2 linked regions of the Mesorhizobium onobrychidis genome follow. The protein of the gene in region 1 interacts with the protein of each later gene in a pairwise test. Links are inferred from orthologs where the notes say so. Each region holds a gene or a part of one and is shown in the gene's direction. Other genes may lie near its edges. The genes, in order: rsfS and IHQ72_RS31110.

The links.
Region 2: the proteins of rsfS (region 1) and IHQ72_RS31110 interact in binary tests that used the Escherichia coli proteins (3 or more experiments, as listed by UniProt). The link is inferred for Mesorhizobium onobrychidis from one-to-one orthologs.

Annotation. Positions count from the first base shown.
Region 1 is NZ_CP062229.1:1,176,174-1,184,248, forward strand. Bases 1,701-4,693 are described here. They hold rsfS (ribosome silencing factor), read left to right. Parts: upstream 1,701-3,004; coding sequence 3,005-3,382; downstream 3,383-4,693. Other genes in these bases: IHQ72_RS05640 (MFS transporter), read left to right, coding at 1,701-1,887; IHQ72_RS05645 (mechanosensitive ion channel family protein), read right to left, coding at 1,910-2,764; rlmH (23S rRNA (pseudouridine(1915)-N(3))-methyltransferase RlmH), read left to right, coding at 3,462-3,944; IHQ72_RS05660 (murein hydrolase activator EnvC family protein), read left to right, coding at 4,081-4,693. Also shown: IHQ72_RS05635 (IS4 family transposase), read left to right, coding at 1-315; more of IHQ72_RS05640, read left to right, coding at 592-1,700; more of IHQ72_RS05660, read left to right, coding at 4,694-5,442; IHQ72_RS05665 (S41 family peptidase), read left to right, coding at 5,444-6,769; IHQ72_RS05670 (divergent polysaccharide deacetylase family protein), read left to right, coding at 6,901-8,070; IHQ72_RS05675 (RNA pyrophosphohydrolase), read left to right, coding at 8,073-8,075. UniProt on the Escherichia coli protein: Functions as a ribosomal silencing factor. Interacts with ribosomal protein uL14 (rplN), blocking formation of intersubunit bridge B8.
Region 2 is NZ_CP062229.1:6,289,850-6,297,931, forward strand. Bases 2,518-5,517 are described here. They hold IHQ72_RS31110 (ATP-binding protein), read left to right. Parts: upstream 2,518-3,477; coding sequence 3,478-4,557; downstream 4,558-5,517. Other genes in these bases: IHQ72_RS31105 (DUF5691 domain-containing protein), read left to right, coding at 2,518-3,524; IHQ72_RS31115 (DUF5682 family protein), read left to right, coding at 4,564-5,517. In the rest of the region: IHQ72_RS31095 (amylo-alpha-1,6-glucosidase), read left to right, coding at 1-329; IHQ72_RS31100 (SWIM zinc finger family protein), read left to right, coding at 619-2,019; more of IHQ72_RS31105, read left to right, coding at 2,016-2,517; more of IHQ72_RS31115, read left to right, coding at 5,518-6,822.

The DNA of each region.
Region 1 (8,075 bases):
ATCGTCGCCACCAGGGTCATGCAACTCGTGCACGGGCGCGATGCCGCCGGCCAGGCCTTCAAGGCTGCACGCCTCTTCAGCCCCGCCGAGATCACCGTGCTGGAGGCGCTGATTGCCAGGCTCGAAGGCAAGACCCAAAAGCAGAACAACCCGCATCCGCAACACACGCTCGCCTGGGCCGCTTGGTGCATCGCCCGGCTGGGAGGGTGGAACGGCTACGCAAAGGAGCGGCCGCCAGGTCCCGTCACCTTCAGCAACGGCCTCAAACGCTTCCACGCCATCGCCGAGGGCTTCGCTCTTGCAAATCCAAACTAATCCCCGCCAAATCAGATGTGTGCGCACGCTAGCCCCTTGTGGGAGAAGGTGGCCGAGCGAAGCTCGGTCGGTTGAGGGGTGTCGGCAGGATCGCCACCCTTGAGGATGTAAGCGGCTAAAATCATTCAATTTTTCTAGGTCGAGTTTCTTCCAGCACCCCTCATCCGTCTCGGCGCTACGCGCCGATCCACCTTCTCCCACAAGGGGAGAAGGGAAGATCGCTGATGTCGCTTTTGCGGCGGCCTTTCGCCGCCGAGTAGGCGATCCTGCGCGAGCATGACGATTCTCGAGCGAAACCAGACCAGACGCGATCCGGCGCAGGGAAACCCGCCAGCCCCGGCGATCGCCATTGCCAGCATTGTCCTGTCGATGGCGCTGGTTGCGGTCGGCAACGGACTGATGTTCGCCTATATCCCGGTCCGGCTCGGCGCTGAGGGCTTCGATCCGACCTGGGCCGGGCTGATCGTCACCGGTCTTTCGGCCGGCGGCCTGGCAGGCTGCATCCTTACCGGTCCGCTGGTACGGCGCGTCGGCCATGCGCGCGCGTTCATGGTGCTGTCGGCGTTGATCGTGCTGTCGAACGCCGCCGTCGGGGCCGGGCCGCACCCGCTATCGTGGATCGCGGCACGCGCCCTCTATGGCTTTGCAATATGCGGACTGTTCATCGTCGCGCAAAGCTGGCTGAACGATGTTGTCGCCAACGCCATACGCGGCAGGGTCATGGCCTTCTTCTACGTCGCCTATGTCGCCGGGCTCGGTGTCGGCTACTCCACACTGGCGCTGATCGATATAAGGGCTGCGGACGCGCCGTTGATCGGCATCGCCTTCACCGCGCTGTCGATCCTCCCCGTCGGGCTGACGCGGCTCGCCCAGCCACCGCCGCCGCAGGCGGCGTCGGTCGCGCTTGGCCGAGCCTGGCGGATTTCGCCGGTCGGGGTCGCCGGCATGCTTGCCGTCGGTGGCCTGTCGATGACGATTTCGGGCTTCGCGCCGATCCATGCCACGGCCAAGGGCTACAGCCAGGCAGATGTGGCACTGCTGCTGTCGGCGATGCCGGTCGGCACATTGATCCTGCAGATCCCGCTCGGATGGATTTCCGACCGCACCGACCGGCGCTTTGTGCTGGCCGCCGCTTCGGCGCTTGCCACGGTAGCGGGCCTGTTCGCCCTCGGCTTCGACGGTGGTGCGCTGGCGGCGCTGGTCGTCATCTATGTGGTCTGGGACGGCGCGTCGGAATCGATCTATTCGCTGGCCAGCGCACATGCCGCCGACCGCGCCGGCAAGGACGACATGGTGGCGCTGTCCAGTTCGCTTCTGTTTGCGTGGTCGCTGTCCGGCTTCATCGTGCCCGGCATCGTGACCGGGCTTTCCGCCGTCTACGGAACGCAGGCTTTCATCTATGTGGCCATCGTCATTGCCACCGTTTTTTGCCTGTTCGTGCTGTGGCGTGTGGTGGCGATGTCGCCTGTTCCCGCCGCCGAGACCGGCAATTTCGCGCCGATGACGGCGCAGGCACCGCTGCCGGTCGACCTCGCTTTCCCGTCCGAAGAGCAGCGCCGCGCGGACAAGTAGACCTACGCCGGGAATTGATCTCTCACTGTCTGGTGGCGGCTTCCTGCCGTGGCGCTTCCGGTGGTGGCGCGGGTATAGAAATGCCTTCGCTGTCGAAAGCCTGCTTGGCGCGTTTGGTGAGATCGATCTGGGTAGCGAAGAAATCCGCAGCCGAGGTCCAGTAGCGCAAGGTGATGGCGACGTTGCTGTCGCCGACGGTCGCCACAAAGGCAATCGGCGCCGGCTCCCGCCTGACGCGTCGCTCGGTGGCGGCGACGTCAAGCATGGTCTTCTGCGCGAAATCGATGTCGTTCCAGGAGCCGATGGTCAGCGTGATGTCGCCACGTCGGGCACCGTTGCGCGTATAGTTGCGGACAGGCTGGTTCCACAGCGTCGAATTGGGGGCGAGGATGTAGACGCCTTCGACCGTTCTCAGCGTGGTGGCGAACAGGCCGATTTCCTCGATGGTCCCGGCGATGGCGCCGACCTCTACATATTCGCCGATGCGGAATGGCCGCAGCGCCAGCAGCATGATGCCGGCGGCAATGTTCTGCAGCGTGCCCTGCAGCGCCAGGCCGATGGCCAAGCCGATGGCGCCAATGGCGGCAATGATCGAGGTCGTCTGGACGCCGAATTGGCCGAGCACCATGACGACGACGAGGATCAGTATGGCGTAGCGGACGATCCTCGAGAAGAAGTGGCGCAGCGTCGTGTCGAAGCCATGGATATGGCCGAGGCCGGCATAGATCGAGCGCTGGGCGAGGCCGGCGACGATATAGCCGATGACCAGCAGGATGACGGCGCCGATGGCCGAGAACGAGTAGGAGACGATCAGCGCGCTGAGCTGCGCAAGGCCGGACTGCACGGTGAGGAGAGCGTTCTGAGGGTCGATAGGCATGAGGGGGATCCAGTTGGTCAATGCGCCGATAACCCATGCCAGGCGACAAGAGTTCCGTTTTTTCTTCGGCTGCGGATTGGAAGAACGGCACTTCGTTGGCCACGATAGCGGCTGCCGTCTTGAAACTGCAACGCAACTCTGCCTATCTAAGTGGTGTCACCTGCTTTGAAGGGTGATTTGGTTGTTCTTGCTGCGAAAGGAAATACACTGAGAACAGCACTGTGGAAGAAGGCCGACATCGTGCCTTCGCCGGCCGGGATCAGCGTAAACGACGCCGTGTCCCGCGCCATCAAGACAGTCCTTGCCAGTCTGGAAGACTCCAAGGCCGAAAACATCGTCTCAATCGACATTCAGGGAAAATCGAGCCTCGGTGACTACATGGTCATCGCGTCCGGCCGATCGCACCGTCATGTCTCGGCTGTCGCCGATCATCTCCTCAAGGCGCTTAAGGATGCCGGGCTCGGCACGGCGCGCGTCGAGGGACTGGCCGGCGCCGACTGGGTCCTGATCGATTCGGGCGACATCATCGTCCATGTCTTCCGTCCCGAAGTCCGCGACTTCTACAATCTCGAAAAGATGTGGCAAGCGCCGGACCTCGAGGAAGAGACCCTCCACTGAGCCGTATTTGATAGCATGTCGTTTCCCAAAACCGGTGACCACTTTTGGTGACATGCATTAGCGGCTCTTCGAGGCAGGGATGAAAATTACCGTTCATGCCGTGGGCCGGATGAAAGCCGGCCCCGAGAAGCAGCTCGCCGACCGGTATTTCGAGCGCTTCGCCAAGAGCGGACCGGCCGTGGGGCTCGAATTCTCAGGGGTTGTCGAGATTCCTGAGGGCCGCGCCCAGACCGCCAACGAGCGTCGCCGCGAAGAAGCCCAGAAACTGCAGACGCAGTTGCAGCCTGGTGCCGCACTGATGCTGCTCGACGAACGCGGCAAGAGTTTTTCATCCGAGGATTTCGCCGGGCGCATCGGCCTGTTGCGTGATGGCGGGCGCAGGGTACTTGTCATTGGCATTGGCGGTGCCGACGGTCACGATCAGTCGCTGCGCGATCAGGCCGATCTGATGGTGTCGTTCGGCGCGTTGACATGGCCGCACCAACTGGTCCGTGTCATGTTGGGCGAGCAGCTTTACCGGGCCGCCACTATTCTTTCGGGTCATCCCTACCATCGTTCATGAACCCGACCAAAACCGGTGAACTGAGGGCCCAGCCGCGGGGATTTTGGTCCCAGGCCCGAGAGTTTATGCTAGATTGGCGAGGCTTCGAACATGGTTGATGGTTCGTTAACGAAGCCACGCATAGGGTCTGGCTTCAATGTCTGAAGATTGGAAATCGCGAACGGGCTTTTGGCGCGCGCGCTGCGGCTTGGCAGCGGCGGCGCTTATGCTGTCGCTCGGTGCTGCGTGGGCGCAGAACAGGCTCGACATGGCGCCTGACCCGGACCAGAGCCGCGCCGAATACGAACGGGTGTCGAAGGAGATCACGCTATCATCCGAGCGGCTCGCCAAGCTCGCCGCCGACATGGCGACGGTCAAGAAGGACCATGCCTCGATCACCGCGGCGCTGATCCAGTCGGCAATGACCGAACAGAAACTTGGTCAGGACATCGAGGACATCGGCGCCAAGCTGGAAGGGCTGAAGGGCGAGGAGCAGAAAATCCGCGCCTCGCTGGCCGCCAGACGCGACGTTCTGGCCGAGGTGCTGGCCGCGCTGCAGCGCATGGGGCTCAATCCGCCGCCGGCCATCCTGGTCAAGCCAGAGGACGCGCTGTCGTCGGTGCGCAGCGCCATCCTGCTCGGCGCCGTGGTGCCGGAACTGCGTCAGCAGACCGAGATATTGCTGGCGGACCTCAAGGAGCAGTCGCGGGTGACCGCCTCGATCGAGGCAGAGCGGGCGCGGCTGACGGCGGCAGTCGGCGAACAGACGGCGGAAAAGAAGCGGCTCGGCATGCTGCTCGAAGCCAAGCAGAAGCTCGAGGCCGAGACGCAAACGGCACTGGCGGCGGAAAAGCAGCGATCCGCAGCACTGGCGGCCAAGGCCGGCAGCCTGAAGGAACTGATCGCCTCGCTCGAGGCCGACAAGGCCCGCAAGGCGGCGGACGCGGCGAAGGCAGCCGAGCAGAAGGCCGCGGACGCCGACAAGGCTCCGGCACAAACGGCCCCGGCACAGAAGGCCCCGGCACAGACGGAACTGGCGGCCCTGCCGGTCCCGGAAGCCAACCGGCTCACCGCCGCTGCACCGTTTTCGGCGCTTCAGGGGCAGATCGCGCTGCCCGTCACCGGCAAGATCAAGCGGCGGTTCGGGGCCAGCGACGGTAACGGCGCAGTGATGCTCGGTGACATGGTTGCGACACAATCGGGAGCCATCGTCACCGCGCCAGCGGACGGAAATGTGCTTTATGCGGGACCTTTTCGCTCCTATGGTCAACTCTTGATCCTGAACGCGGGTGACGGCTATCATGTCGTTCTCGCGGGGATGAGCAGAATCAGCGTCGCGTCTGGCCAGTCGGTGCTCGCAGGAGAGCCGGTCGGCGCGATGGGAGAGGCCCGGGTGGCGAGCACCTCGGCATCGAAGAATGGAAATGCCACGCCGGAGCTCTATGTTGAGTTCCGCAAGGATGGAAAACCCGTCGATCCGACCCCATGGTGGGCGGACCGTTTCTCTGGAAGGACGTGAGATGATGCGGAAACTTTCGCTTCTGTTTGCCGGTGCGCTGATGGGCGCATCCGCGATGAGCCTGGTCTATGGCGCCCCCGGCTCGACGGCGAACGCTGCGGGCTCCGAGACCTATAAGCAGCTGGCGATCTTCGGTGACATCTTCGAGCGGGTGCGGGCGCAGTATGTGACGCCGCCCGACGACAAGTCGCTGGTCGAAAACGCCATCAACGGCATGCTTACCTCGCTCGACCCGCACTCCTCATATATGAACGCCGAAGAGGCGCAGGACATGCGCGTGCAGACCAAGGGCGAGTTCGGCGGCCTCGGCATCGAGGTCACCATGGAGAACGACCTGGTCAAGGTGATCACGCCGATCGACGATACGCCGGCCGCCAAGGCGGGCGTGCTTGCCGGCGACTATATTGCCAAGATCGACGGCGAGGAGGTTCGCGGCCTGAGCCTCAACGACGCGGTCGAGAAGATGCGCGGGCTGGTCAACACGCCGATCAAGCTCACCATCCTGCGCCAGGGCGCCGACAAGCCGATCGAGCTGACGGTGGTGCGCGACATCATCAAGGTCAAGGCGGTCAAGTTTCGGGTCGAGAACGACATCGGCTACATGAAGATCACCTCCTTCACCGAAAAGACCCATGACGACCTCGAGAACGCCATCGACACCATCAAGAAGCAGGTGCCGGACGAAAAGCTCAAGGGCTACGTGCTCGATCTGCGCCTCAATCCGGGCGGGTTGCTCGACCAGGCGGTGAGCGTGTCCGACGCCTTCCTCACCCGTGGCGAGATCGTCTCGACGCGCGGCCGCGATCCGAAGGACGTCACCCGCTTCGACGCGCGGCCGGGCGACGACATCGACGGCAAGCCGCTGGTCGTGCTCGTCAATGGCGGCTCGGCCAGTGCGTCCGAAATCGTCGCCGGCGCGCTGCAGGATCTGCGCCGCGCCACGGTGGTCGGCACGCAGTCCTTCGGCAAGGGTTCGGTGCAGACCATCGTCCCGCTCGGCGAGAACGGCGCGCTGCGCCTGACGACGGCGCTCTATTACACGCCGTCCGGCAAGTCGATCCAGGGCAAGGGCATCACGCCCGACATCAAGGTCGACCAGCCGTTGCCGCCGGACCTGCAGGGCAGGGACCTGACGCGCGGCGAGTCGGACCTCAAGGGCCACATCAAAGGCAGCGACGAGGGCGATACCGGTTCGGGCTCGGCAGCCTATGTGCCGCCGGAGCCGAAGGACGATCTGCAGCTCATCTTTGCCGAGCAGTTGCTGCGCGGCGAAAAGACCGATCCGGCGTTCCCGCCGAATCCGGACAAGGCTGTGCTGAACCAGTAGGGCCGTGCTGAACCAGTAAAGGTCGATCAGCCGGACAACAGGTCTGGCTGCCTGATCGAAGCGATGTAATGCTGCCGGGGCTGCAAGGCCCCGGCAGTTTGATTCGGGGGAACCGCGGCTGGGGATGCGGCTTGGCTGACATCGGCAACGACATCGAACGCCCGCTAGGGCAGGCAGTCCGGCCGCCGCGCGCGGCCCGCAGGATGAGCGCCGGTGTGGTCGCGGCCACGCTTCTGGTGCTGGCCGTAATCGGCGTCTCCGGCGCGATTGCGCTGCGCGAAAGGCCGTTTCGAAAGCCGGAAGAAGTCGCCGTTTCGACACCGAAGACGACAGCGGTGGTCGACCCCGCAGCGCCGGCCAAGGAGCCGGCATCGAAGGCGGAAGCAGCATCCAAGATGGGCGGGCCGCAGATCATCCATATGCCGACCGAAGTTGACGGTGGTCCGCCCAAGGCGGCCATTGTCATTCGCGACCCTTCGACGATCGGCCAGAACCTGAGGATCGCGCATATTCCCGACAGGGCGCTGATCGAGGCCGGCGAAACCGGCCCATTGCCGGTTCGTGCCGCTGACGGCAGGCGGCCGTTCGATGTCTATGCGCGGCCGTGGTCCGGTGCACGTGGTGCGCGCGTGGCGATTGTCATCGGCGGGCTAGCCGTGTCGCAGACCGGCACGCAGTCGGCCATCGCCAAGCTGCCGGCCGAAGTGACGCTGGGCTTTGCGCCGCAGGGCAACAGCATCGGCCGATGGATGCAGGCGGCGCGGCAGAGAGGCCATGAGATCGTCATGCAGGTGCCGCTCGAACCGTTCGATTATCCGAACGTCAATCCCGGCCGCAACACGCTGACGGTCGCGGCGACGGCGGATGAGAATTTGAAGAATTTGCGCTGGGCACTGTCGCGGACGACCAACTACACCGGCGTCATGAACTATATGGGCGCGCGTTTTTCGGCCGATGCGGCGGCGATGGGGCCGCTGATGGACGAGGTCGGCAGGCGCGGCCTGGCCTATATCGACGACGGTTCGTCGGCGCGCAGCCTGGCACCCGACCTGGCGTTGAAAAACGGCGTGCCGTTCGCCGCCGGTGACACGTCGATCGACGCCGTGCGGGACCGCGGCGCCATACTGAAGAAGCTGGACGAACTGGAAGCCACCGCGCGGGCGAAAGGCTTTGCTGTCGGCATCGGCTCGGCCTTCGACCTGACGGTCGACACCGTGTCGTTTTGGGTGAGCGAGGCCAAGAAACGCGGCATCGAGATCGTGCCGATTTCGGCAGTGGCGGTGGATCCGGAAAAAGGTTGAGCATG
Region 2 (8,082 bases), 5.1 Mb from region 1 along the record:
GCACTGCTGCAATCGCCGCCACCATCGAGCGTATCGCCGGCAAGGCAGGCTACATCGTCCCCTCGCACGATCTCGACGATCCCCGCTTCGACGCCAAACGCTACTGGCGCGGCCCGGTCTGGCTGGTGGTCAACTACATGATCGCCGACGGCCTTGCTGCTGCCGGCTATGCTGATGTCGCCCGGCATATCACCCAGTCCAGCCTCGATCTCATCGCCGATAGCGGCTTTGCCGAATATTACGATCCGCTCAGCGGCGAACCGCTCGGCGGCGGCCGTTTCACCTGGACGGCGGCAATGGTGATCGAATTCCTGAAAGGCAGAGGCTGACGCCCCTCTTTGCTTCAGGCGACCTCCAGTTGCATGGGCCGCCAAGGCCTGCTCCCGTCCACCTGAGCGCATAACTGGGCTGGCCGGCGCCAAACGCCGCGCTTTGCTGGAAGTCCTCCGCCTGCCGAATGGCGGTGGACGTCGCTTGCGGATCAGGCGGATTCGGGCACATTAGGAGAATAGGGGCAGAGACGTATCGATCTTCGCTTCACGAGAGCTACAATAATTCTTCACAAACGGCTATCTATCCTGGCGACAGGCGTTTGGTTCGAGTCACGAGGGGCGCGGCTTGGAATTCGATTTGAAGACCATTGAGGCGCTTGCCCCCGATCAAGCGTCGCTGAGCGCTGCCTCCAAGCTGACCAAGCGATCGAACTGGCCGCGGCTGGAAAAGAATGAGCAGCAGGCGCTCATCTGGGGTGAATGTCAGGGCTCCGGTTCCAATCCTTATCGAGTGGTGGTCGACACTGGCGACCACAGCTACAAATGCACCTGCCCGTCGCGAAAATTCCCGTGCAAGCACACGCTGGCCCTGATGTGGATTGCCGCCACTGCGCCAGCCAGTTTTGCAGCCGCTGAATCGATACCGGAATGGGTGAATGACTGGCTTGGCCGGCGCAGGAAGACGACGCCAGCGCCAGGGCAACCGACATCCGGCGCGGCAGCCAAGAGCATCGATGAAGCCGCACGGACGGACGAGAGCGCCGCGGTCGAAGACGTAGCGGCGGTGGAGCGTCGCGAGGCAGCGCAGCGCAAGCGGGCGGGAGACACGCGAGAAGCAGTGTCGGCGGCGCTCGATGAGCTCGACCAATGGATCGCCGATCAGTTGCGGCTTGGACTTTCCGGGTTTGTCGACGGCAGCAGCGACCGTTGCCGCCGGATTGCCGCCCGGCTGGTCGACATGAAGGCAACCGCGCTTGCCGGTCGCATCGACGAGATCCCACCGCGGCTCATGGCGCTGCGCAGTGAGGAAAGACCAGATGCTGCGATCCGCGAGCTTGGCAAGCTTGTGCTGCTGGCCAAGGCGTGGCGGTCGGCGCCCGACGATCCCGAGTTGAAGCGCCTTGTATCGACGTCTGAGACCCGCGAACAGGTTCTGGCCAATCCCAATGCAAGACAGGTCGAAAGCTTCTGGGAAGTTCTGGGCGAGAAGATCGAGAGCCGCCGTGACGGTCTCGTCAGCCATTCGACCTGGTTGCTAGATCTGAAGAGCACTACCCCGAAATTTGCCGTGCTGCTCGATTATTTTCCGGCTTCTGCCGGACGCCGGTCCAACGCTTTTGCTCCGGGCGATCGTTTCGATGCTCGGCTGGTCTTCTATCCATCACGCAAGCCGCTCCGCGCACTGGTGGCGGAGCGCATGGGTGAAGTGATGTCCGGCGCGTGGCCTGATTTCAGCTTCGGCGCTGCAAAGGACCCACTCGCCACGCATGCTTCCTATCAGGATGCTGCGCCTTGGATCACCGACTGTCCTCTCATGCTGCCGCCTGGTGCGATCCTGGTCGACGACCGCGGCACAGGCTGGTGGCAGGCCGCGGATGATCCGCAAGGGATCGCCTTGCCGATCGCAGGCGCTGTCAATCAAACATTGCTCGGCCTCGACCTTGCGGCCACGGCAGCGCTCTGGGATGGCGCCCGGCTTGACCTTCTGGCGGCTCAAAGCGGATTCGGGAGACTTGACCTGTCGTGAACGAGGGCGAGCAAACAGGCCTGGCGACAATGCGCGATTGCTGGATCACCGGCGGAGCCACCTTCGATCTGGCTCCGACCGCCTGGAAGACAATCGCCGGCGGTGCAAGTCCCGACGAGCAGGAGCGCCGGCTCCTGGCAATCGCAGCACAAGCGCTCGACGTCGCCCTGCGGCCGGCGGCGCCGAAGACGCTCAAGCGCCGGCCGCCGCTGCCCAGGCTTGCGCTCCCGATGCTGCCGGAGCGGTTGCGGCCGCTGTTGAGAGCCGCTCTGAAACATGGCGTCGACGCGAGACGCAAGACGCGCGTGGTGACGCTTGTCGCCAGCCGCGGCTTTGTGCTCCATCCGATGGACTGGATGCCCGTCGCGTCGGATCAGAACAGTCCGGACGTCTACGCTCCCTGGATCGACTGGCAAGCAAGCGTGGACGGGGAGAGACATGCCCCGCAAGAGAAACTGACGGCGGAAAATTGGGATGAGTTCTATCCCGCCGCGCGACGCATCGCGCTGGCAGACATGCGCCGCAGTGGACCGGCTTCGGCTCGACTGCTGGTCGAGGCCAAGGCTTCGGGCGAGCCCGCCGAGGTCAGGCTTGCGCTGATCGAACTCATGCGCTTCGGCCTGAATCCTGAGGACGCGCCGTTCCTTAAAAGCCTCTCCGCCGACAGGTCCGGCAAGGTGCGCGAACTGGCTGGCCGACTGCTGGCAAGGTTGGGAGAGCACGGCCGTTCAAACGATGGCGGACCGGGTGATCCCGCAGCTGAACTCGCCGCTTTCATCAGCGAAGGCAAATCCGGCTTCATCCGCCGCCGCAGCATCTACACGCCGGCGAAGTTGAAATCGCCGGCGCAGGAAAAGCGTCGCGCCGAACTGTTCGAGACCTGCAACCTGGTCGACCTCGCCGCGCGGTTCAGTGCTACCGAACCTGAGTTCATAGGAGCCTGGCAATTCGGCGCCGACAACAATGCCGACATCCTGATCGCACGAATGGTCGCCGCGTCAGGGAGCGACGCCGCGGTGACGCATATGGCGGACGCACTTGTCGCCGATGGCGGCAAGCCAGCGCTGTTCGTACTGCACCTCACGCCGCGCCTGGACAGTCGCAGAAAGCGTGTCCTCGTCAGGCTGATCCTGAAAGACTCGAAATATCTTGGTGCTCTCAACCTTGCCGAAGGCATTGAAGCGAGTTGGCTGGAATGGGGCGACCTGACGAATGGCCAGACGCTGCCGGCGTTGCGTTCTGCTGTCGCGGGAAACGACGACATCGTGAAGCGAGGCATCGACGAAATACTGGAAACGATGGGCTTTCTCGCCACTGCGGCGACGGCGGAAAAATTGATCGAGGACGTTGTTGCGGCCGGTATGCCCCCGGCGGCTCCCTCGCTCGTGCTTCTACGTCTCAACGCATCACTGGCGGGGGGCCTGGAACCAACACGTGACCAATCCGGAGAACAGCAAAATGAACGCAGCCATCCGCCTCCCTGTCGAGCAGGCCTACGCCTCTGAATTGCAGGCGCTGGCGCGCGGTGACGACAGGCAAAAGCCTGCCGGCTGGAGCCTGTCGCCACAGGCTGTGCTGACCTATCTGCTGGGCGGGAAGGCCGGCGACGGCACGCCGGTAACGCCAAAATATGTCGGTCGCCGCCGATTGATGGAAACCGCAGTGGCAACGCTCGCCACCGACCGGGCGCTGTTGCTGCTCGGCGTTCCCGGAACGGCCAAGTCCTGGGTGTCTGAACATCTCGCCGCCGCCATCATGGGTGACTCGACGCTGATCGTGCAGTGCACGGCCGGCACCGACGAGAACCAGATCCGCTATGGCTGGAACTATGCGCAACTTCTGGCAAAGGGCCCGAGCCAGGAAGCATTGGTGCCGACGCCGCTCTACCGCGCCATGCAGACCGGCAAGCTCTGCCGGCTCGAGGAACTGACGCGCATGGGGTCGGATGTGCAGGACACGCTGATCACCGTGCTTTCAGAAAAGATGATGCCGATCCCGGAATTGAACACATCGATCTATGCCCAGCGCGGCTTCAACATCATCGCCACGGCAAACAACCGGGACAAAGGTGTGAATGAACTCTCCTCGGCACTCAAGCGCCGTTTCAATGTCGTGGTGCTGCCCTTGCCGGAAGACATGGCGGAAGAGGTGGCGATCGTCTCCAAGCGGGTCGATGAGATGGCCGGCGGGCTCGACCTGCCGGTGCCGAAAAATGTCGGCGAGGAGATCGCCCGCGTGCTGACCATCTTCCGCGAATTGCGGTCCGGTGCGACCGCCGACGGCAAGGTGACACTGAAGACGCCTTCGGGCTCGCTGTCGACCGCAGAGGCGATCGCGACGATGGTTGGCGGGCTCAGCCAGGCGGCGTGGTTCGACAGCGGCAAGCTCGGCGCCGAAGGTCTCGCCGCCAGCCTAGTCGGCGCGATCGTGAAAGATCCGGTACAGGACAAGGCGGTGCTGGAGGAATACCTGGAAACAGTGCTCAAGAAGCGGCCTGACTATGCAGGCTACTATGCGGCCTTGAACGCAGCGATCTGACGCGCCATGGGGCACAGCGACGTCACCTATTTCGGTATACGCCATCACGGGCCGGGTTCCGCCGACAGCCTTGTGCAGGCATTGCAGGATTTGCAGCCGGTCGCCGTGCTGATCGAGGGGCCGATCGACGCCTCCGCGCTGCTGCCCTTGCTGGCGCGCCCGGAAATGCAGCCGCCGGTGGCGCTGCTTTGCTATCCCGAGGAGGATCCGGCTTCGACAAGCTTCTGGCCATTCGCCGAGTTCTCGCCCGAATATCAGGCGGTGCTTTGGGCCGTGGACAAAAAGGCGGCGTTGCGCTTCATCGACCTGCCTTCGTCGGCGCGCTTCACGGCAGCGGCGGCCGACGGCGCGGAAAAGGTCGATACCGGCGAAGCGAAGGAAGCAAGCGAGCATGACGACGTTGCTCCGCATCGGCGTGATCCGATAGGCACGCTGGCCCGCGCCGCCGGCTATGAGGATGGCGAAAGCTGGTGGTCGGACATCATCGAGCAGAATCCGGAACCAGGCCCCATATTCGCGGCCATCTCCGACGCGATGATAACGCTGAGGGATGGTGAAGGCTCGATCGCGCAGTATGAGGCCCAGCGCGAAGCGCATATGCGGCTCGAAATCGCTGCGGCGCGCAAGGAATTCGATGGACCTATCGCCGTCGTCTGCGGGGCGTGGCATGTGCCGGCACTGCAGGCGACACACCCGCAGAAAAACGATCAAGCCCTGCTTAAGGGGATTGCAAGGCGCAAGAGCACAATGACATTGGCGCCGTGGACGGGACCGCGTCTGGCGCTGGGCTACGGCTATGGCGCGGGCGTCGTCGCACCGGGCTGGTGCAAGCATCTCTGGCGCACGCGCGGCCGGCGCGATGCAGCAACCTTGTGGCTTGCAATGATTGCAGCGGTGCTGCGGGTGAAGGGTCATCTGGTCTCGACCGCTTCGTTGATCGAAGCCGAGCGGCTCGCCCGGACGCTCGCCGCGATTCGCGAGCGGCCGAAACCCGGGTTTGAGGAATTGCGCGACGCCGCAATTGCGGCTCTGTTCAATGGCGAAGCGTTGCTGTGGGCCCTGGTCGAGGCCGAGCTGCTTCTAGGTGCGGACGTGGGCGAAATTCCACCCGACACGCCGTTGGCGCCGTTGATCGAGGATCTGCAGCGCAACCAGAAGGCGGCGCGGCTGAAACCTGAAGCGCTGGAGCGGGAACTATCAGTCGACCTGCGAAGCGACAGCGGGCTGTTTCGTTCGACATTGCTGCATCGGCTGAACGTGCTTGGTGTGCATTGGGGCAAGTTGACGGACGCCGGTCGGAGCCGTGGCACCTTCCGCGAGCGGTGGACCCTGGCCTGGGAGCCGGAATATGCCGTTCGCCTGGTGGAGAACCTGATCTACGGGCCGACCATCGAAAAGGCTGCCAACGGCCGCCTGATCCAGATGATCGAAGCCGCAGCAACCCTCGATACGCTTGCGGCACTGGTCCAGGGCGCCATCACGGCAGGCCTGTCGGAAGCATCGACGGCCGGTCTCGCGGCCCTGGAGGCGCGCGCGGCGCGCAGCAGCGAATGCCTGGAGATTCTGGCCTCGGTGCCGCCGCTCGCCGACATCATCCGCTACGGCGAGGCCCGCAAAACGGAGACGAACCGGCTTTCCGGCCTGATGGAGCGGCTGATCGTCGAAGGTGCGATCGCGCTTCCCTATGCGGCACGCGACCTGGATGAGCAGGCCGCCGCGACGCTGGCTAGCGCGATGCGCAAGGCCGATGAGGCGATCAGGCTGGTCGAGCCCGGGGAAGACGTGCTGGACGGATGGCGCAACGGGCTGGCTGCCGTGCTGGAGGGGTCGCGGGCGACGGCGCTGCTGGCCGGATGCGCCGCGCACCTGCTCTACGAGGCCGGCCGCCTGTCCGCCGAAGCCGCAGCCGGACTGCTCGGGCGACGCCTGTCGCCGGGCACGCCGGTCGCCGAGGCGGCGGGGTTCTTCGAGGGCTTCTTCAGCACAGCCGGTCAACGGCTGATCTATGACGAAGGTCTGCGCGCCGCGGTCGATTCCTGGCTCAAATCTCTCGACGAAGATGCTTTCATCGCGCACCTGCCGTTGCTGCGCCGCGTCTTTTCCAATCTGGACAGCATGGAGCGCCGGCGGCTGATCGAAGCGGTTCTCGGCCGCGCCGCGCGCTTGCCGGCTGGCCTGACGCCGACGCCGGATGGCGGCGAGGCATGGCGCCGACACCTGGAACGGCTTGGACCATTGCTCATGGGAGGAAACGGCAATGGATGACGAGGGCGAAATGAACGGGCCTGGCCCACTCACTGCAGACGCCGGAGGGGAGCGCCGCTGGCGCCTGGCGATCGGCGCCGATGACGAGGCGTCGGCGGCACTTTCCAGCGACGACAAACGACTTTCGGCGGCACTCGATGCTCTCTACGGCGATGGTGCCAGCGCCGCAGCCAGCGACCCGCGCAAGCGGCGCGGCGGACTCGGCCGCTCGGCGCCGCGCGTTGCACAGTGGATGGGCGACATTCGCTCCTATTTCCCGCGCCAGTCGTTCAGATCGTCCAGAAGGACGCTTTCGAACGGCTGGACCTGAAGCAGATGCTGATGGAGCCGGAGTTCCTCAAAGCGATCGAGGCCGACGTCAACCTCGTCGCCGACCTGATTTCGCTGCGCTCGGTCATGCCGGCCAAGACCAAGGACATCGCCCGCACGATCATCGCCGATATCGTTGCCAAGCTGATGCAAAGGCTGGAGCAGAAAACCGCCGAGGCGATACGCGGCGCGCTCGACCGATCGAGGCGCACCAACCGCCCGCGTGCGCGCGATATCGACTGGCAGCGCACCATCTCGGCGAACCTTCGCCACTACCAGCCCGAGCACAAGACCATCGTGCCGGAGAAGCTGGTTGGTTTCATGCGCAAGCAGCGCCGGCTTGTCGATCTTGACGAAGTCGTTCTCTGCGTCGACCAGTCCGGCTCGATGGCGAGTTCGGTGATCTACGCCTCGATCTTCGCAGCGGTGATGGCCTCGCTGCCGGTCGTGCGCACGAAGCTCGTCTGTTTCGATACTGCCATCGTCGACCTTACGGAGGAACTCAGCGATCCCGTCGAAGTGCTGTTCGGCGTGCAGCTTGGCGGCGGTACCGACATCAACCAGGCGGTCGCCTACTGCGCCGACCGTATCGAGCGGCCAACCAAGTCGCATCTGGTATTGATCACCGACCTCTACGAGGGCGGCAACGGCCAGGAGTTGCTGCGGCGGCTGGCGGCGCTGGTTCGATCCGGCGTCAATCTCGTCGTGCTTCTGGCGCTGACCGACCAGGGCCGGCCCGGCTATGATCCCACCATGGCAGGTTCGGTTGCGGCGCTTGGCGTGCCGGTCTTCGCCTGCACGCCGGATCTGTTCCCGGACATGATGGCGGCGGCATTGCGCCGGGAGGATATCGGCGCCTGGGCGGCGGGGGCCGATATCAAGCTCATTCGCGCCGACGCCGAGGCGCCGAGTCACTCAACACCTACTCCCATATAGGTTTGACAAATAGCG